DNA from 4 places in the Oceanobacillus timonensis genome. Region 4 is predicted to be linked to each of the others. Evidence: riboswitches for the same ligand, from Rfam matches in the RefSeq annotation. Region 4 holds a riboswitch; each other region holds the start of a gene.
The links. A riboswitch is a leader RNA that binds a small molecule or an ion and turns the genes downstream of it on or off. The one in region 4 is predicted to bind thiamine pyrophosphate.

Region 1: another riboswitch for thiamine pyrophosphate. It lies ahead of B7E05_RS02165 (acetylornithine deacetylase); the one in region 4 lies ahead of thiM (hydroxyethylthiazole kinase).
Region 2: another riboswitch for thiamine pyrophosphate. It lies ahead of B7E05_RS20205 (thiamine phosphate synthase); the one in region 4 lies ahead of thiM (hydroxyethylthiazole kinase).
Region 3: another riboswitch for thiamine pyrophosphate. It lies ahead of thiW (energy coupling factor transporter S component ThiW); the one in region 4 lies ahead of thiM (hydroxyethylthiazole kinase).

The regions. Positions count from the first base shown of each region.
Region 1 covers NZ_LT800497.1:362,844-368,207, reverse strand. The annotation lists gene htpG (molecular chaperone HtpG) at 1-296, opposite strand, end outside; gene B7E05_RS02180 (NAD-dependent protein deacylase) at 456-1,166, shown strand; gene B7E05_RS02175 (YpjP family protein) at 1,244-1,831, opposite strand; gene tenA (thiaminase II) at 2,228-2,896, opposite strand; gene B7E05_RS02165 (acetylornithine deacetylase) at 2,936-4,204, opposite strand; TPP riboswitch at 4,287-4,390, opposite strand; gene B7E05_RS02160 (hypothetical protein) at 4,601-5,364, shown strand, end outside.
Region 2 covers NZ_LT800497.1:4,118,290-4,123,653, forward strand. The annotation lists gene thiS (sulfur carrier protein ThiS) at 1-10, opposite strand, end outside; gene thiO (glycine oxidase ThiO) at 7-1,143, opposite strand; gene B7E05_RS20205 (thiamine phosphate synthase) at 1,146-1,757, opposite strand; TPP riboswitch at 1,878-1,974, opposite strand; gene B7E05_RS20210 (ABC-2 transporter permease) at 2,191-3,903, opposite strand; gene wrbA (NAD(P)H:quinone oxidoreductase type IV) at 4,050-4,661, opposite strand; gene B7E05_RS20220 (DNA alkylation repair protein) at 5,072-5,311, shown strand; gene B7E05_RS20225 (small acid-soluble spore protein P) at 5,336-5,364, shown strand, end outside.
Region 3 covers NZ_LT800497.1:3,665,499-3,670,862, reverse strand. The annotation lists gene thiE (thiamine phosphate synthase) at 1-380, opposite strand, end outside; gene thiM (hydroxyethylthiazole kinase) at 361-1,155, opposite strand; gene thiD (bifunctional hydroxymethylpyrimidine kinase/phosphomethylpyrimidine kinase) at 1,145-1,966, opposite strand; gene thiW (energy coupling factor transporter S component ThiW) at 1,997-2,461, opposite strand; TPP riboswitch at 2,597-2,710, opposite strand; gene B7E05_RS18025 (LytTR family transcriptional regulator DNA-binding domain-containing protein) at 2,825-3,877, shown strand; gene B7E05_RS18020 (ABC transporter ATP-binding protein) at 3,989-4,837, shown strand; gene B7E05_RS18015 (ABC transporter permease) at 4,834-5,364, shown strand, end outside.
Region 4 covers NZ_LT800497.1:1,420,255-1,425,618, forward strand. The annotation lists gene B7E05_RS06870 (cupin domain-containing protein) at 725-1,141, shown strand; gene B7E05_RS06875 (carboxymuconolactone decarboxylase family protein) at 1,161-1,481, shown strand; gene sda (sporulation histidine kinase inhibitor Sda) at 1,961-2,140, shown strand; TPP riboswitch at 2,505-2,607, shown strand; gene thiM (hydroxyethylthiazole kinase) at 2,732-3,511, shown strand; gene B7E05_RS06890 (Lin0512 family protein) at 3,593-3,952, shown strand; gene B7E05_RS06895 (TetR/AcrR family transcriptional regulator) at 4,573-5,172, opposite strand.

The sequences.
Region 1 (5,364 bases), 1.1 Mb from region 4:
GAACCGCTTTTTGCAATCACGCCGAGGTTGTCTTCCAATTCTTCTTTTGTCATCCCGATGCCTGTGTCCACTACAGTTAATGTACGATTTTCTTTATTAGGAGTCAGTTTAATATAGTAATTATTTTGGTCGAATGTTAAAGAATCATCTGTTAATGCTTTATAATAAATTTTGTCAATGGCATCACTGGCGTTGGAGATTAATTCACGCAAGAAAATCTCCCGCTGGGAATAGATGGAATGGATAACCATATCTAATAATTTCTGTGATTCTGCTTTAAACTCATGCTTTGCCATTATCTGCTCTCTCCTTTTTTTCTGTTTTTAGCACTCTCAATCATAGAGTGCTAAACCTCTATTACATGAATACCATATTCTATTTTACCTGTCAATATTAGTCGCATATCACCGCAACAATCTGTATAATAGAAAATATATAGAAGAGGAGGGGTCTCGATGCTTCATGAATGGTTAAAAGATTCCAATCACACTGTTGTTTTCACTGGTGCAGGAATGTCTACAGAAAGCGGACTGCCTGATTTCCGCTCTACCAACCGGGGACTTTGGCGAAAGAAAGATCCAAGCAGAATCGCCAGTGTGGATGCGTTAAATCATCACGTAGAAGATTTTATCGAATTTTACCGTGAGCGGGTTCTTGGTGTTACAGAAGTTAGTCCGCATCAAGGTCATCATATTCTTGCCGATTGGGAGAATAAGGGGCTTGTCCAGGCAATCATTACACAAAATGTCGATGGCTTTCATCAAGATGCAGGAAGTAAACACGTTCATGAACTTCATGGAACCCTGCAAAAGTTGCATTGCCAGAGCTGCGGAAAAGTCTATGATAGCTCTGCTTATATAAATGAAGATTATCATTGTTCTTGCGGAGGCGTACTCAGACCTTCTATTGTATTATTTGGGGAAATGCTCCCCGAGGATGCCTTTTCATCTGCTTTTGAACATGCAAAGAAAGCTGATTTATTTATCGTATTAGGATCCTCGCTATCCGTCACACCTGCCAATCAATTTCCGGAAATCGCAAAACAACATGGTGCCAAACTTGTCATTGTGAACCAGGAGAAAACACCTTTAGATGATTATGCAGATTTAGTTGTTTTTGACCGGAAAATTGGAACATTCTTAGAAGAAACTGATACATTGCTATAAAAAAGGAAAGGCAAGGGAGCGCTAAATGATATGCCCCCCTGCCTTTCCTTTTTACATGTACTGATACGTTTCCATTCTTATGTCATCCATTTTGGCGGTGTATTTCTATCCCAGTAAATATCTCCGATAGGATGATGTTTTTGGAAACCATCTTCGCTCAGGTGGTAATGAAAATGAAAATAATGCCCTTCTAATGGTCTATTTTCACGGCGGACATGAAACTTTACCAAGGTCTCACCCGAACGATTATTGGAAACATTAAACATGCGCTCTCCATAGCCTTTGGAAGGTTTCTCTGTAATAGCTATGTCGTTATACGCTTCCGAATGTTCAACGAGGTCAACCAGCATGGTTTCCATTTGCGGCAAAATAGCAGCAGCAAATTCATCCTCTACCTTATCAGTGATTTTTGGTCCAAATTTCTCGAGGCTCAATACCTTTGCTTCTTTTTGAAGATGCTTCAGATAGGATGCTCTTGCGTCCTCGACAATATAGGATTGGGTGGCCTCTTTAATGACAGATGCTGTATCGATATCTGATGAAGAAGATACACTGTTGTCGCTCCGTTTATCTGCATCCACTTCCAGCAGATTAGTGGGCGAGTAGATTCCTAACGTCAGAATCGTTATAAATACAACTGCTATTCTTCTCCACCAAAGCTTCATCTGTCTCACCCGACTTCCGTACTTTTTCTTTATTTTACCATGAATCGGTGTATTGTCTATCCAACTTTTTTACTTTTTTGAATTTTGTTCAACTAAATAACATCGCTTACAAAAGAAGGTGGCAGGATACATGTATCTTCTTTTTCAAACAAAGATGGTAAAGCGTACATTTTTCATTTTAAAATAAAAGTTTAGTCAATATACCGCTAAGCAAAATGGCCATACCGATTCCGATTACCATCCTTCTAGCTAACATACGAGATTCATTTTTTGTATTGTTCATCTGTATCGCCAACTTTCATCATTATTCCGACTTCGTGACAATAGAAAATACACCTTTACTTTCTCATACTGTTTCCAATAATGCAATTACCTTAAACGCCCTATGAGATTGGCTTAAACTGGCCAGCCTTCGCGATTATATGCCATATCCCAAAACATATACTCATAGCGGCTGGTATTCAGAAAAATAGCTTCTAAATGATTCAGCTCTGTTTCTGTACAGCCTTCCGCAAGCTCATCTAACTTTTCCATCAGCCATTTGCCGATGGAGCCAAATTCATCTGAACTGTACATTTTCACCCATTCCCCATACTGTTCATGCTCCAACGCACCCGGTTTTTTTGCCAGCTCCAGACCAATTTCATAATAACTCCAGGCACATGGCAGAATCGCTGCAACCAATGCTGCTAAAGAGCCTTTTTGTGCCTCTGCAAGCATATTACTGCTGTAAGCAAGCGTTACAGGTCCCGGAACCGTAGATTCTAGTTCCTCTCTGGAAATGCCGAGACGCTCGGCATATTGGCGATGAAGATCCATTTCAAAATTCAGGGTTTCATCTAGTGATTTGGCAAAGCCGGACATCGTATCTAAGTCCTTCGCAAGCACCGTTCCCATCGCAATTACTTTGGAGTACTCTATCAAATACTTGTAATCCTGACACATGTAGAATTTAAATGCCTCTATATCAAGTGTTCCATTACCAATTCCTTGTACAAATGGATGCTGGTGACTTTTCTCCCAAATCGAATCTGCTGCCTTGCGAATACGTTCTGTAAATTTCATGCTCTATGCACTCCCTTTTCTATCATTTTTATAAATGCCTTATTCCTGTTTTTCTGTTTGACACCATTTCAAAATAAATTGCAGCAGGGACACTGTATAATCTACTAACTCGTCGATATTTACCTGCTCATCTACGGCATGGGCATGCTTCAATTCACCCGGTCCATAGCAGGCTGTCGGAATCCCGTACGCTGCCAGCCAGCCGCCGTCTGTTACTGTTTCAGACATTCGGACTTTCGCTTCCTTGCCAAAAGCTTTGCTATGACTCTCCTGTAACATGGCAAAAGCAGCGTGCTCTTCATCTACGGAGAAAGACGGGAAAATTTCACCTCGGTCCACGATCATCGATTCGCCGCCCCATTCAAATGTTGGCAGGTTATCCCGCATCCAGACATCCGCTTCAGCCGTCTTTCGTAAATGGGACTCAATTTCTTCAGCAACCTGTTCAGCCGTCTCATCGGGATAGTAATGAACAGTAATCCATAAGCGGCATTCATCAGCAATAAAAGCAGCATGTCTTCCGCCCTCAATCACTGCCGGGTTGATCGTATTGGTTCCTGGCGGGAAGCCTGGATAGGATTTGGTCACTGCCCAATGACGCTCCAGCTCCTGCAAAGCCGTAATCAGCTTATTCATCTTTTCAATGGCACTGGCCCCTTTCATCCCGCCGCCTGCATGAATGAGCTGACGGCGTGTCCCATCATGGTGCGTGGTCGGGCTTTTCACCGTAATCCAGCCGGTAATAACGCCTCCTTGCCCGTGTATTTCACAATGGCTTGTATCTGCAACAATAGCATAATCTGCTGTATACCCGCGTTCTCCGCATTGCTTCGTCCCTGCTTCTCCGACTTCTTCCCCAATGACGGACTGCAGAATAACGTCTCCGCCAAGCTGAATCTGATGGTCATACAACAGACGCATCGCAAATAAACATGCTGCCAGACCGCCTTTCATATCTGCTGTTCCCCGTCCATATAACGTACGTCCTTCCACTGTTGGCTGAAATGGCCCATGCTTCCAGTTTTCACCTTCCTCTATAGAAGCGACATCCACATGCCCATTAAGAATCAGGCTGTTATATGTATCAGAAGCAGTCCCACGCAAACAGCCGACGACATTCGGATCATCAGGGTACACATTCCATTGATCTGTTTCAAAATGCATTTCCTCCAGGTAATTCGCAATATAAGCTTGGATATCCTCTGTATTTCGTGCAGGCGGGGCTGGTGTTTCAAAGCGAATTAAATCGCTGACAAGCGCTATTAACTCATCTTCTCGATTTCGAACCTCCTGAATGACCCTGTCCATTCAAAAAACCTCCTTTTCAGCACGCAAAAAAACCGCCTCCTGATATAGAAAGCGGCAGAAAAGTTTGATTCATTTGCCTATAGGCATATTCCGCCCACTTCCCTCCGCTAGTACGAACTAGATCAGGTTGGTAAGGGTCAAGACAATATGCCTCTCTCAGCTTAGTAAGCACCCCTAGTGGATCCATTGCGTATGTATTTATCCATTTTAGATTACCATACGGATTTGTAAGCGTAAAGCATAGTTTAAATTATATTATTGGAATCATCCTAATTATTGCAAGAATTTCAATCTATCTACAGGGAAAGTATGCCTATATCACATGTTTTCCAGCAGTTTAACTCCCTAAAAATGTTATAATAAATTTTGAAATAGTTGCAGATAAGGAAGTGAGCCATGGAACGATTTAAAAAATTAGGTGCTTATGCAATTGGGATTTTTATTTTAATCATCTGTATCACGGTGATAGCAGATGAATCAAAGCTTCTATATCCTTTATTACAGGGGAAAAACGGGGAAGAAAAAGAAGTGACCACTGTCGGTAAAACCGTATCCAGTGATTTATTTGGCAGCTTGAAATATTATGCTGTTTTAGAAGACGACGCACTCCTTCAGCTCACTCGTCATTCATCTGATCAAGAAATTTCTTTATTAACTAAACAGGAATTTGAACAGTTGGATGCCGGAGAAACGATCACGAAGAATGATTCTGGTATAACAGACGAGGATCAGAAATCACAAATAACAGAGCATCTTATTGTTATCATCGTCTTTAGTATCTATCCTTCAGGTTTTCTTGTTTATAATATTAGTCATATCCCTTTCTTTAAAAAATGGAGAGAAAAGGGTGCTACATTTTTTATATTTATTGTGTCAGGAATCTTATGCCTGGTGTTTATAATGACATATGTATTTATGGGAAAGTCTATCATTAGTGTGGTTCAATCCTATAGTGGGGACCAAATCGAAGTGGAAGCCTTTATTTCCGACACAGCACACGAACGTAATACCGGACGCTTTAGTCGAGATTCGTATTATTTACATTTATCTTTTTATACAGAAGATGGGGATGAAGAAATTTTTATTTCTAAAGAAGTCTCTTCTCGTATATATTCTCAAAATCACTTTTCCATTCCTGTCCGTTATCCTGAGGGACAACC
Region 2 (5,364 bases), 2.7 Mb from region 4:
TTATTTTCACTTTGACTCACCTGCCTTTTCCAATTTGTTGGCTTGACGGCTCGCGCGAAAGCAATCGTTATACAGCGGGGAAATCGGCTTATTTTCTAGTAAGTCTGCCATATAGATTCCTGTGATTGGTGATAATAATATCCCGTTTCGATAATGTCCCTTTGCTGCATATAACCCAGCTATATCCGGAATTTCTCCCAAATAAGGCATTTCATCCGCAGTTCCAGGTCTGACCCCTGCCCAATGATTTCTAATCCTTGCCTCCGCAAGCTGTGGAACCATTTTTTGTGCGCGTGCCAACAACTTCTGGACGCTTGCAGCATGAACATGCTTATCGGTTTTACCAGGTATAGAGGATGCTCCAACAATGACTTTCTTTCCCTGCTTCGGAACGAGATAACAGCCATCCATCCAAAGCGTGGATTGAAATAATTCCTGTTCCAATTCTAATAGCAGACACTCGCCCTTTACAGGGATTGTGCTGTAATCTGCAGGCAGCAGCTCATCTCCAAACGCCCCTGTAGCAACAATGACTTGACCAGCATAATACGTTGCCTCTGTAGTCCGGACTCCATAAACTTTTCCTGCTTCCATTAACAGTTCGCTTACTTTCTCCTGCTCATGCAAAATTGCGCCATGATGACAGGCAGCCAGGCAGAATGCTTTGGTAAGATGGCGGGCAGAAACTTGTCCATCATTTGGCAGATAAAGGATAGCGCGAAGATTATCCGTCAAACTTGGTTCCATCTTTCTTGCTTCTTCTACTGACAGCAAATAGGCAGCATTATCCGCTTCTCGTTGAAACGCTGCGACGGTTTTCAGCTTGTTATATTGTTGCTGATGAAAGGCAAGCTTCATGATTCCCTTATGCCTATACTGGATATCAATTCCTGCTTCTTCCCGCAGTTCCTCGGATAAATCCTGAAATAACGCCCTGCTCTCCTGCGCAAATTGGAATAAAGGACTATCTTCAGCAAACTCACCTTGCGCCCCTAGCATACCCGCTGCGGCACTGGAAGCTTCACAACCAACTTGATTTCTCTCTATAATCAGTACCCGATAACCTCTTTTCACCAGCTGATAAGCAATGGAACAGCCAATGACTCCGCCGCCTACAATAATTTGATCGAATTGTTTATTCACTGTTAACCTCCTTCCCAAGTATTCAACACGTGGTGGTAAGCTTTGGCCATTTGGATCGGATCATCTGCCTGCCAAATCCCAGACATCACCGCTATTCCAGCTGATCCAGCTGCAATTACTTCTTTCGTTCGCTCGGGCGTCATCCCGCCAATCGCGTATACCGGCACAGATAACGTGCTGGTAATCTCCTGAAGTTCAACTAATCCCCTGGGGTGCTGATTTGGCTTAGACATACTGGAATAAACATGACCGTATAATAGATAATCTGCTCCCTCTTGCTGTGCCTGTTCTGCTTCTCGTAAAGAATGGACAGACTTTCCTACTTTCAAGCCAGGGAAGTTTCCTTTCACAAGGGAAACAGGAGGGCTGTGATATGCCAGCTGAACCCCTGCACACTGCTTCATAACAGCAATATCTATCCTGTCATTGACAATTATTTTTGCTAATGGAAATCCGATGTTTTTTAATGCTCTAATGATTTCCAGCATGTCTTTGGCTGTTTTGTTCTTTTCTCTGATGTGCAAATAATCAATACTCTTGTAAATCCGCTTTATTATTTGCAAATGGTGGTTGGAAAAATTGCCATCACTGATCAGATGCAGCTGTTTGCTCATCCTCTGTTGCCCTCCTTTACTCAATTCCTCCAGGCTGATGGAAGAAACGAAAAAGACCACTTATCCGAGTAGGACAAGTGGCCTTGATTGTATAAAAATTCAACGATTGAATGATATATCATCATGTTCCTGCCACTTCCCTACGCTAGTGTTAACCAGATCAGGTTCAAAGGGTCCGAAATATTCGTCTCAGCCAAAGGCTCCCCTAGTGTTGCTTATTTAATTTTCAGATTACAATTAAAGCATAACATATTATTTTTTATTTTCAAATATATTTTTCCAAAAGTGTTTGGAGGATTTCAAGAGATACAATTGTTGTGTCCTCCATACCTGACACCTTTTTCGAAACACAAAACAAGTTGGTCAAATAATGTAATATCATCCCCTATTGCCATTTTAAACAATAGGGGATTCATACATATATTTCTTTCTGCTATTCCGTCAATCCTTCAATTTCCATCTCTTCAATGGTCGCTGTTTCATTATCATCCATCACCTGTGCTTCTGCATTAATATGATCTCCTTTTTCCAGAAAGATTGCCAATGGAACCTTGCTAGAGTTTACAGTGTAAATGGTGGTATCATCTTCCAGTAAGAATTGAACCATTTGACCTTGTTCTGTTGAGCTTATTTGCACACGGTCAACCGTTCCTTGCACAGATTCGGTAACAGTCTCATCCGTAGCCTCTGCATTTCCAGGATCCTGTGACAAAGCCATCCGATAGGATTCCAGAGCAGCATTCGCCGTATCTCCAAATACAACAAAATCAGAATCATCCGCCTTAATATATGCATACTGCTTGTGCAGACCGTTCGGATCCAGTACATTGACGACCCAAGTCGGGTTCCCATCAATATTATACAGTACAGGCATAGAACCTTCCCATTTCTTCTCCGGAAATTCCTTATTAACGATTTGTTTTGCTCCGTCACTATCCATAATGCCGTTATTCTTCTCCCCACCAAAGTAGGTAAGCTCACCGGTACGTGCGTTAATAAGTGTATAGCCCAGTGCTGAATCAACGTTTTCTTTCGGAGAGGTCATATCAGTAAAATAAAACATATCCCCATTCTCATCAAACATTGGTGTAACACCAGATTCTGTTCCAGACTCATTTGGCAGCTTCACATCTCTTTTTCCAAACATACTGTTTAACCACCCGTGGATATACTTTCCGAAATAATCATTCGTCACCGAAGCCATTTCCGAACTCACAGATCCATCAATAAATGCTGGTGCTTCATCTGTCTGATAGGCATTCATATCTCCAGTGACCGGATCAATGACGACGACACGAAGTGCATCCAGATTTGGTTTATTCGTAATGTGCATCGGTTTATAGATGGTCTGCACATACCATGGTTTCCCATCATCATCCACTTCTATTTGCGCATCTCCACTTTGTATATATTGCGGGAACTGATTATAAATCACACGTTTAACATACTTATGGAAATAGCTGGAGTTTGTATATTCCATCGGCTCTTCTTCAAATGAGGGTTGAGCATTCACATCGGTAGCAGAAATCGTAAAATAGCCTGCTATTTCTTTTCCACGGATAAACTTCCAAAAACTAGAGAATTCAACTGGTGCCACGTAAACAATTTCATCCCCCACCTGTTGCACCTGTAATTTCCCTAAATCATAAAACTGCGCATTGGGTACAACACTCATGGATTTTTGGATCTTATTACGTGCAAATTCCGGGGCAACTGTAATTGGGGTTTCGTCCTTTGATAGCGGTTCTGCTTCAGGCTCTTCATGCACGGTAATCGTATTATTGGCATTATCCAATACCGTAAAACTTGTAATGATAGATACTACAAGGATGATTAATCCCAATCCATACATACCTGCTAAGGGAGTAACTACTTTTTTCTCCATAAAATGTTTCGGCTTCAGAACAAATAGAAGCATTGGTAAAAGAATAATTGCTGTAATTAAATTAATCAATAACATGTTTGGAACAGTAACTGCCGGCATCACAAAATAGTTAACAACGGCCATCACTATATATCCAAAAATAAATAATCCTAATGCAAATTTAAGCACTCTTCCTGTCGATACAGATGAAACAACAGCGATGATGCCTGCTCCAATCATGTATAATATCAAACTAATCAACGTTGCTAATAAAATTCCCATTCTTACTCTTCCTTTCTATGTACTGCAATTGGTATTACGATATATATACAAAAAAGTTTCACTTATGATGTGAATCAACATTTAAGAGCATCAAAAAAACGGCTCCCCTTTCATAAAAAGAGAAGCCGTTTCTATATAGTAGTTGCTTATTGATTTCCTTGTTTAACCCATTCAGCAGTTGTTACTGTACGTTGTGCCTGATGTTTTACAGCTGCTTCTACATCTTCAACCATTTTTCCGTCTTGGTCCACGGTAACACTTGTGCCATATGGATTTCCGCCAGACGAGAATGCACTTGAATCAGAGTAACCAGGAGGTACAATGATTGCTCCCCAGTGCATCATGCTGGTGTATAGTGAAAGAATAGTTGCTTCCTGCCCGCCATGCGGATTTTGTGCAGAGGACATCGCGCTGACAACTTTGTTAACTGTTTTTCCACTGCCCCAAAGTCCACCTTGAATATCTAAGAATTGCTTCATTTGTGAAGGTACGTTACCAAAACGTGTTGGTGTACTAAAAATGAGTGCGTCTGCCCATTCGATATCCTCTGAAGAAGCTACAGGAACATCTTTGGTTGCTTCCACTGTCGCTTTCCATGCCGGGTTTCCTTCAATAACGGATTCTGGTGCTAATTCCTGTACTTTTAATACTCTTACTTCCGCACCTTTCGCTTCCGCTGCTTCTGCTGCCCATTTTGCCATTTGGTAGTTGGTACCACCCATGCTGTAAAAAATAACTGCTACGTTTGTGTTTGCCATATTCTCTATCTCCTTTGATTCATTTGTTTTCCCAAATAATTTATTTAACAATCCCATTTGCTGCACCTCTTTCAAATAAATTCCTTTTCTTTGCCATAACCATCTCCTTTACGGAAGTGCTGCCTTCCAATATCTAACTGTTCTTTTTATGCCTCATTACAGCTTTTTTATACTGGATATTATGCACTTCTTTGAAACAGAAAGCGTTATGCCATGCTTAAACAATAAACACGCTTCTTTCTAAAAGACATTTAATTAAATAATGTTTAATTCATTAATTTTTAATTCAATATAAATAATAAACTGCATTGTTACGTTTGTCAATAAAAATATTCGTATAATCTACGAACAATCAGAGAAAATACAACTAAGACGCCTTCAACAATAATAAAATAATCGAGGTGTATCATATGAATCAGCCATATCAATGCCCCAGATGTAAAACAAACCGTTCGCGCTTCAATGTTATTGAACAGGTAGCAAAGCCGGTTAAATTAGATGCGGGCACAGGAGAAGTGTTAAATGATTACCAGCAGGATCCGTTAGAAGTCTTTCATATCGCCTATAACGGACCTGAACGAAGGATACAATGCGGCGCATGCGGTTTAATCGAGGATGAAAATACGTTTATAAATAAGAAGGCACAATAGCCACACGACGGAGGATGGATAAAGATGACAAAAAATCGAAAAGGACCAAAACA
Region 3 (5,364 bases), 2.2 Mb from region 4:
ACTAAATCAAGCGGGCTCTGGTCGAGTTCTGCTTGTGTAGATATGGATAAACCAATGATTTTATCGGGAAACTTGGCACGGACTTCTTGTACTGGTGTATCATCCTGTCCGACATGTATGCCATCTGCTTCCAGTTTCGCGGCTAACTCTATATGATCATTCACGAAAAAAGGGACTTCATATTTACGGCATTGTTCTCTTAAACGTTTGCCAAGCTGCAGTTTTTCCTCCCCATTTAATGATCCGCTTCCTTTTTCCCGAAATTGAAATGCAGTAATACCGGCAGCGAGCGCCTCTTGTAACACAGCTTCCGGATTTCTGTGACAATTTTGACTGCCCATAATAAAATATTTTCTTAAGCTATTTCGATTCCATGTCATTATTTGAACCTCCATTCAATTGTTTCGGTGTACAAGATAAAGCATCAATAAAATTGGGCAGGAAAGTTCCTGAGCCTTTGACATCCGGCTGTTCTGCTGCATGCTCTGCAGCGAGTCCATAAAAACAAAGTGCTGCACGGAGCTGTTCGGACATATCATAAGAAGTAGTAAGGCAAGCCGCAATAACCGAACCTAATAAACATCCGGAACCGGTAATCGTTGCGAGAAGCGGGTGCCCTGTCTGATTGTAAATAAACTGTTGATTTGCATAAATCACATCTGTTTTTCCAGTGATCACAATAGCAGTATTAAATTTTTTTCCGGCTTTTTCGGCAATTTCATCTATATTACCTTCACCGACAGAATCAACACCGCGCATTTGGATTTCTGTATCAACTAAGGATGCAATTTCGCCCGCATTCCCTTTGATAACGGTTGGACGTACTTCTTTTAAAATTCTTGCGACTGCTTTTTGTCGAAATGGGGTAGCAGCCACACCAACAGGGTCAAGAACAACCGGGATTCCTTTTTGGTTGGCAGCTTTTCCTGCTGCAATCATTGCAGGAACTTCCGTTTCTAAAACCGTTCCGATGTTTAAGACGAGTGCATCTGCAATATTTGCCATATCTGCGGCTTCTTGCAGTTCTTTTGCCATCACCGGGCTGCCGCCAAAAGCTAACAGGCCATTTGCGCTGAAGTTGACGACAACCTGATTGGTTAAATGATGAACAAGCGGTGTGTTGTTTCTGGCTTGCTGGATAATATCAGGATTCATGAATAATCTCCTTTCCTGCATTTTCCCGGATAGCCCAGTGGTTTGTCGGGCCATTTCCTTCCCCGAGTTCAAATGATTTTGAAATGGCAGCAGTAACAAAGGATTTGGCATGCTTCACTGCTTCTGGCAGCGGATAACCTTTTCCTAAATAAGCAGCAATAGCGGCGGAATAGGTACATCCTGTTCCATGCGTGTTTTTCGTGTCAATACGTTCGGAAGCATAACTGTGCATTTTATTTCCATCATAAAGAAAATCAATTGCTTGTCCTTTTAGGTGGCCACCTTTTATTAATGCAGCATCGACACCATATTCGTGAACGAGATATTCTGCCGCGCTTTTCATATCTTCCTCGGTTGTAATGGATAACCCGGTCAGGAATTCCGTTTCTGGAATATTTGGTGTTACAAGCGTTGTTAAAGGGAGAAGGTATTGTCGTAAATAGTTACGACCTTCTTCATCTATTAGAGAATCTCCGCTGGTAGCGACCATTACTGGATCCATTACATATGGAGCATCAACCTGTTCTAATTTTTTAACGATTAATTCCATCATGGGCTTGCTTGCAATCATTCCTGTTTTTACCGCATGAATCGGCATATCTTCTATAATGACATCCAGCTGATCCTCAATCATAGAAATTGGCATATGCTCTACGGAACGGACCCCTGTGGTATTTTGCGCCACAACGGATGTAATCACGGACATCCCATAAGTTTTCAGTTCTTGAAATGTCTTTAAATCAGCTTGAATACCAGCACCTCCGCTAGGATCTGTGCCGGCAATGGTTAATGCACAACGAACCGACTTCATTATAAAAACCTCCTTCATAGAATTAAAGATTTATTTTGTTAAAGAAAATTGCCGTGCCGGGATACGGCTGACTAACAACCACCCGATCAATGCACCGGAGACACTGCTTACAATAAACGGCGGAATAAAAGCAAAAGCCCCTGCAGAACTTCCCATAAGCAGGTTAGCGATAGGAACAGCAAAGAAGGAACCAATTATTCCTGTACCAATGATTTCTCCTAAAGCTGCCATCGGATATTTATACGTTTTTTGATACAATACCCCAGCAACAAAAGCTCCAATCATCGCTCCCGGAAAAGCAACCAGTGTCCCCAATCCTAAAAGGTTCCTGAGCAGACTGATCATCAATGCGACAATCACCGCAGGACCTGGACCGAGCATAATGGCGGCAATCACATTAACGGCATGCTGGACAGGATAAGCTCTGGCAACACCGGCAGGAAACCAGAGTAACTGCGAGCCAATCGTTCCAATAGCTACCAGTACGGCCATCATTGTTAGTAAGCGTGTACGTTTTTTCAATCTAATCATCTCCTTTTACTTAGGAAAATGAAAAGGGAACTACTTTGTAAAAAAATAAAAAAATCAGGCTTTGTCGGGAAGCCTGATTTGGTATACTGAGAGTAATCATAAATGGATTGACTACTTCCCTACGCTGGTATTAACCAGATCAGGTTTATAAGAGTCGGAAAGTGAGCATGCTTTCCTCTCAGCCCGCCATGTTGGGCTCCCCTAGTAGTTGCTTTTCATCATTTTCTTTGATTCTACTGTATCAGAGATGGAGCAATTTGTCATGAATGAATCATCAGATTACAGGCTGATCTACAGGAAAAGTTATTAGTAGAAAGAGGTTAAAGCATGTTAAGAATAAATGGTATGGAATATCGTCAGGGAGACCAAATATTATTTCCAAAGATAGATATCGAAGTAAAATCTGGAGAAATAAAAGCTGTTCAATCCACCGTTAATATTCGTTCGGTATTACTGCAGATGATTATCGGAAAAGAAAACGTTCGAAGTGGATCGATTCAGATTCAGCATCAGACATTACAAGCGGACAAACAGAAATATTTTTCATCGTTAGGTATTTGCTGGTATGAAGAAGAGGTTTATGAACGGCTGCAAGTGCAGGAATATCTAAATTTTATAGGTTCTTTATTTCAAAGCAAGGCGTCAATCAAAGAAGTTCTTTCGCAAATTCAACTGGAAGAAAAAGCAAAATGGAAGATACACCAGCTCAATCGTTCCGAAAAACGGCGTGTTCAGTTTGGAAGAATATTCATGCAGGAATCAGAAGTTGTCATTCTTGAAGAGCCGGAAGTAAATATAGATTTAGAAACCAAACGTGTTCTGCATCAATTTGTCGAATTGATGCAGGAGCAGCAAAAGGCGGTACTGATTTTTACAACAAGTACGGAGAGTGCCATCACCATTGCCGATACTGTCTATCGCTTGGATGAACAAGGAATCCGTCAGATAGAAGTGGAAACGGAGGGAAATAAACGTTCAGAAACCATAGAAACAGATGGCACGGAAACAGCAGAAGAAGCGGTTCAAGTAAAGCAAACTTTTCAATTAAATAAAATTTCCGCAAAAGTAGAGGATAAAATTATTTTATTTGACCCGCAGGAAATTGATTATATCGAAAGCCAGGATGGACAATCCTATCTATATACCCGTGGAGAAGGATTTCCGACAGGCCTTACCTTAAAAGAATTGGAACAGCGCCTGTCTCATCAGGGATTTTTTCGCTGTCATCGCTCCTATATAGTGAATCTTCAAAAAATAAGAGAAGTGATTACATGGACAAGAAATAGCTATAGCTTGTCTCTTGTTGATAAAAAAAGTTCGGAGGTCCCGTTATCAAAATCAAAGTTAAACGAGCTGAAGGAATTATTAGGGGTAGAATAAGTACAATTCAACATACCATATACTCCATTCATCGAAAATATACTGCGTTGTTGTTGAAAAGTGGCTATTCTATAGTCACAGGCAACTTAACTGATACAGGAGGTTTTTGGAGTGGAGAATATGATTGAAGTGACATCTTTAGAAAAGATTTTTGGCAATAAACAAGCGTTACACGATGTATCCTTTCAGGTGAAAAAAGGAGAGACATTTGGTTTTCTAGGGCCCAGTGGTTCAGGGAAAACAACAACAATAAAAATTTTGACTGGACAAATGAGGCAGAGCGGAGGTACGGCGAATGTATTTGGGGTGCCTGTTTCAACGTTAAATACACCTGCGTATCGAAAACGCTTTGGTGTTGTGACAGATAATAGTGGTTTATATGTGAGACTAACCATTTATGATAATTTAAAGCTTTATGCAGATCTATACGATACGCCTTATAAGCGAATTGATGAAGCATTGGAAGCAGTTAATCTAGGAACAGAGAAAAAAACACAGGTTTCTAAACTCTCCAAAGGTATGACACAGCGCGTATTACTGGCAAGGACACTGTTGCATAAGCCGGAGTTATTATTTTTAGATGAACCGACATCCGCCCTAGACCCTGCTAACTCTAAACATATTCATGATGGCCTGAAAGAACTGAATCGACAGGGAACGACCATTTTTCTGACCACCCATGATATGGAGGAAGCAGATCACCTATGCGGTCAGGTAGCCTTTTTAAATAAAGGGATTGTCCAGCTTTTAGATGAACCGAAACAACTAAAGAAACAGTATCGGGAAGAGATCATTGGTATCGAATTAAAAGATGGGCGGCAATTAGAACTTCCACTTCAGGCATCGAGTGCTGAGGAAATTCAACAATTTATTTCCCGGGAAATGGTGGAACGTATTTATACAAAAGAACCAACATTAGGAGATATCTTTGTTGAAGTAACGGGGAGGGAACTAGTATGACATTTTCTGTGAAACGTTTTATAGCTATTTTTCAAAAAGATTTGAAGGATTTATATCGAAATATGTATGTTTCATCCACAGCATTATTCCCGCTTCTTTTTGCTGTTATATATGGACGGATGGACAATGTGGCAATAGAGATGTATTTATTTGTCATCAGCATGTCGCTTGCTTTAGTAGGTACTTTCTTGCAGTGTGCGATGATAGCGGAAGAAAAAGAGAAAAATACATTGCGCGGTCTGATGCTTTCTCCGGCAACATTGACAGAAATATTAGCTGGTAAAAGTGCGGTAACTATTGCTATTACCGTCGTTATTATGGGAATCAGTATGTTTATTATGAATTTCTCTTTTTCAGGCAGAGGCATCTTAATTGCAGGAATTATTCTTTCCCTTCTTTTCTTTATCGCTATAGGGACATGGATGGGCTTGATTACAAGAAGTGTCCTCGAAGCATCTGTCTATATTCTTCCGGTCATGTTCATATTTGGGATGGGAAATATGTTTATTGTATTTGCAGATCAGTAT
Region 4 (5,364 bases):
AGTTTTTCTCCTCCTATATCTAAGAAAGCTGTGTTTTATTGTAACATAACCACAAATGGAAGCAAGTAAACCTGTTATTTATTGCGAACGCTGTTTTTGGCAGTTAAATGAACTATTTCTGGATGCATCTTCTATAAAAAAGTTGCTTGAAGGCGAATCGAAAATATTTTCTGCTGTTCTTTTTTAGTCTAACAGGATAAAAAAGAATCATTTTAACGAGGAGAGCAAAGAAGCTGAATCGTATGTTGAAGTTTTAGAAATGTGGTAAGTAGTAAATATCATCATACCCTATTTTTCATTCATCTGCTGTCCTTGCAGAATGACATATTTAAATATGCTTTTAAAGCATATTCCTTAATCTAAAAGGTATTAGACGATACATGAATACAGCTGTAATATGGAATTGTGAGGGAGTTGAGAGCAGCTGCCGCTTCTCGAAGGAATAAATCTCTTATGAATATAACGTTTCTGGAAATAAAAATGTTTGAAATCGTGGGATGAAAAAACATGTAGTGGGGAAAACTGGATTTCCGACAAGCAATCGGATTAAATGTAAAGTCAGTCCATATTGTTTTAAAGCTCGGAAAACAGTTTTGTTAGGCAGCATAAAGCATTCATTTAAAAACTTTTTTCAGGTTTCATCATGATGCTGCGTGAATCCGTGGCAAGTCTTACAGTTATAAATCAGCGCAATCAAAAACGATAAAATAAGGAGGAAGAAAAAATGGCGAAAAATGAAGACGTAAAAAATGGCGTGATATTTCCGGCAGGCGAAAAGAATGATGCTTTTTCGCAATACTTTGTCGGGCAAAGCTATCTGCAAAGTTTAGTTGCCGATCCGGAAGTCAGCGTAGGTGTTGGTAATGTGACATTCGAGCCTGGCTGCCGTAATAATTGGCATATCCATCATGACGGTTATCAATTATTGCTGGTAACTGGCGGAGAAGGATGGTATCAGGAAGAAGGGAAACCGGCCCAATTTTTAAAACCCGGTGATGTAGTTGTAACGCACGACGGAGTCAAACATTGGCATGGTGCGACAAAGGACAGCTGGTTTGAGCATATTGCTATAACAGCTGGCACCCCGGAATGGCTGGAACCTGTTTCGGATGATATTTATTCCAAATTAGAAGAAAAATAATAGAAAGAGGGGATAAACCATGGCAAAGAAACAAACAGCAGGCCGTGACAATTTGGGAGAATTTGCTCCCCAATTTGCGGCTCTAAACGATGATGTATTATTTGGTGAAGTATGGTCCAGAGAGTCCGAATTATCTCCGCGCGACCGTAGTATGATTACCTGTGCCAATCTAATGACACAAGGCGTACCGCAATTAGAGGCGCATTTAAACATGGCAAAACAAAACGGTGTGACCAAAGAAGAAGTAGTCGAATTGATAACGCATCTGGCTTTCTACACAGGATGGCCTAAAGCCTGGAGTGCTTTGAATACAGCGAAAGAAATTTTTGATGAAGCGTAAATGGTATTAAATCATAGATGTATAGAATCCAAACAAGTAAGAACGAATAACGCTCTCTTTATCGGGATGGGAAATAATAAAATGATCCATTCCGATAAAGAAAGCGTTTTTTCATGTTGAAAAGAAGGAGGGGATGTAAAATGACATCAAAATCGGCAACGCATAGGGACGGCGTAGTATATTTCGTATCATCTACATTATCCCCTTCCTGTCATCATTTAAAAATATCTAACGAAGATAACGTATTTTTCAAGTTGATATCATCCCAAGGTAAAATTCTGCTACGGTCAGGCCAACCACATCCTTATTCACTCTGCCAATTTGTCCTGTATTTAAAGTAGAAGGAATTTTATTCTTGCTGTCATTTATTGACGCATTATTTTGTTCTTTTTGTCTCACTTTGTAATATTTTATGTAGATTCTACTTCCGGTTCTTGAAAATCAACGGGTTCAAAAATGCAAATGTAGGAGGAATATCCATGAATAGTCTCAGGCATTTGTCAGATGCGCTTTTAAAAGAGACGCTGAGAAATGCAATCTATTTAAAATTAGAGAAGAATTTTTGTGCAACTTTAAAAAATGAAATCCAAAAAAGAAGAGAGAGGAGTGAGTACAGGCACGATGAAGACAATAGCATGACGGATATTTTTGAAAGGTGATAGCGGCCGGATATGTATAGTTTTATCACCTGGTAATCAATAATATGCTGTAATCGGAAGTAGAATCTGCAAGCCTTACATTTAGGGCTGAAAGAGGCAGTGTTCGTACTTGTAGTATACGAAACGCTGCCTTCTTTTTGTTTTATAAAAATTGATTTCATTCTTAAATGGCATGATGAAAACGGCCGGTAATTTCCTGGGAAATAAGAAGGCTGTTATTTCTTTATTTTCAACTGGAAAAGGAATCTGATGGGAATAAACCGTAACGTGATAGATTCAAACAAAGGTGGATCTAGTAATGTGCAAGTAATGTATCCCTTTACAATAATCATTTTTACTATTAGAATGAACGTAACATTGAATAGAAAACCACTAGGGGTGCCACTTGGCTGAGATAAGATTATCATCTTAATCCCTTTGAACCTGATCTAGCTCGTACTAGCGTAGGAAAGTGGAGATGGCAGACATACGGTGAATTTGTATCATTAACGTAAATGTAACCACTCCATTTTGGGGTGGTTTTTTATTTGATGTAAAAAGGTATTCTGGAAACTTCCAATTCGAGTCTATGACAGGAGGAGTTGTTTGAGTATGGATTACATCGGGAAAATAAAAGAAAAAAGACCGCTTATTTATAATGTCATCAATGAAGTAGCCACGAACTTTGCTGCGAATGGATTGATTGCCATTGGTGCTTCTCCGGCTATGTCGCATACGCCGAAAGAAGCGGTGGAGAATGCGCAAAATGCCCAAGCGGTTGTGTTGAATCTCGGAACACTGACGGAAGAACGTGCAGAAGCTATGCTAATTGCCGGGAAAACAGCGAATGAGGAAGGCGTTCCGGTTATTTTGGATCCAATTGCTGTGGGAGGAACAACATTTCGAACAGAAGTCATTGATGAACTGTTGGAAAAGGTTCAATTTACCGCTATTCGGGCCAATGCAGGAGAAATTGCTGTACTAGGAAATGTGTTTGATTCCATGAAAAGTCCTGACTCCACCATTGCAGAAATTGATCCGGAAATTGCAAAGGCTGTAGCAAATAAATATCATACGGTCGTCATTGCAACCGGAAAAACAGATGTGATTACCGATGGCATGCGTACGACACTTTGCGGAAATGGGGACGCGATGCTGCAGAATATTACAACCAGCGGCTGTTTACTTACCTCGCTCGTCGGGCCATATGTCAGTGTTGGAGAAGATGTGTATGAAGCAAGCGTTGAGGTAACCGCAGCCTATGGAATTGCAGCGGAGTTGGCGATGAAAAAAGCAGAAGGGCCCGGTTTCTTTATTCCGGCACTGTTGGACACATTATATTTTCTGGATCAACAAATGGTAGATAAGTACAAGCGGTTGGAAGAATGGTAGTATGTATTATTTGGGAGAAATAGAATGGGCAACCATTTTTAGTTCGAAGCTATAAATAAACAAAAAGGAGAGTAAAAAAACATGGAACAAATGCTATTTATCCAGACAGGTACAGGTGTAGATTTACATGGACAAGATATTAACGAAGCTTCCAAACGTGCTGTTATCGATGCGATTCACTCTAATTCGATGCCAGGAGTTCAAAACGCGCTGCCTGACCAAGATTTAAACAATATGAAAGTAAATGTAAAATTAGGCATTCCGAGAGATGGGAATCACCTGGATGAAGAAAAAATAAAAAAATTAATACCGTACGGCGATGTGTCAGTGGAAAAGTTAGATGGCGGATTGGTTACAACCAGCGGTATCTATCTAAGTGACCAAGAGGATAAAAATGATTTAATGTATATTGTCAATGCAGTGGTCGAAGTGGGATATTAGGAAGAACGGGAAGAAAAATGAAGGAAAAACGCTTAACAGAGTTAGTATCCAATGTTTTGAGCGCAAGAAAAATTCATTCAAAATGAAAGTATGAAGCATAAATATTTATATAAGGGGAATAGTATAATAGAACCTTTATGACATTCAAACACTGGAAGTATCACTTTATTGACAGGATTTCCAGATTGAATTAAAATAAAGGTGTAAAATGGAAGACGTTTCTTTCGCGTTCCACTGGAGCGAAGAAAAGAAGCCGGGTGGTTCCCGGCTCTTTTTTTAAACCACCCTTGCAAAAGGGTGGAAAAAATGTCACAAGAACCAGTCACGAATCATAGAAATAACTTTAACAAGGTTGGTGAGGCCTCTGGTTAAATCTATTCTATTTCGGAAAGTTTCTTGCTTTTTTATTTTTCTTCGTTTCTTTCGTGTCTCCACTGCAGCGCTTCCTTTCAATTAGCAAAGTGCTAACATGGAGGTTGGAATTACATACAAAACATACAAAAGTGATTTGTCTGCCGTATGTTCCTTTATTTTAGCATGAAATAACAAAAAAATCGCAAAATTATTATTTTGCGATTTTTTGTTGAAATTGCGCCGAGGAAGGATTGCGTTGCGCAGTATCAATCCTTCCTCGGCGCAATCCCTTTAATAAGCATCTCTGTCCATTCTTCGGTATAAGGGGCAATTTTCTCGTAAATCTGCGGTTTGGATATACCTTCTACAATTGCCTGGAAATACAGCAGCAGAAATTCATCCGAATATTTCAGATCCACTTTCCCCTCTTTACGACCCCGATGGAATAAATCCAATAACATATCGTAATTTACTTCATTAAATTTCTGCATCATCAAAGACAAGCCTTCGTCATCTTTTTTCGTAAAAAAATCCATCATACGCATGTAAAATTGATGGTTGATTTTATCTAAATAGCCAATTTTATTTTGGCTTAATGCAATCAACGTTTCTTCAAATGATTTATCTTCAGCTATGATTTCTCTGGCACCGGTAATCAATTGATTAATAAAGTCCTGGAAAACTTCATGAATCAGGTTATCCTTGCTGCCAAAATATTTAAAAAGGGTCGCTTTGCCGACATTCGCATGCTTCGCGATTTCCTCCATGGTTACATTTCCAGCGTCTGCATCACCGTTCATCAGCTCAAAAGCTGCTTCTAAAATCTGTTTTTTCTTTTCTTCTGTCCGTTTTTCAAAACCATTCACATGTATGACCTGCTTTCTATAGCGCATTTCTTTAAAAATTTTTTGAAATGAACGTTTCTCTTCCTATTTATTATATCTATCTAATTATGAACTGGCAAATAAAAAATAGTATATATTATATTGACTTCAATCATAAAAAGGAATAATATTGAACCATAATATAGATATATAGTTTAAAACTATTTATTTATT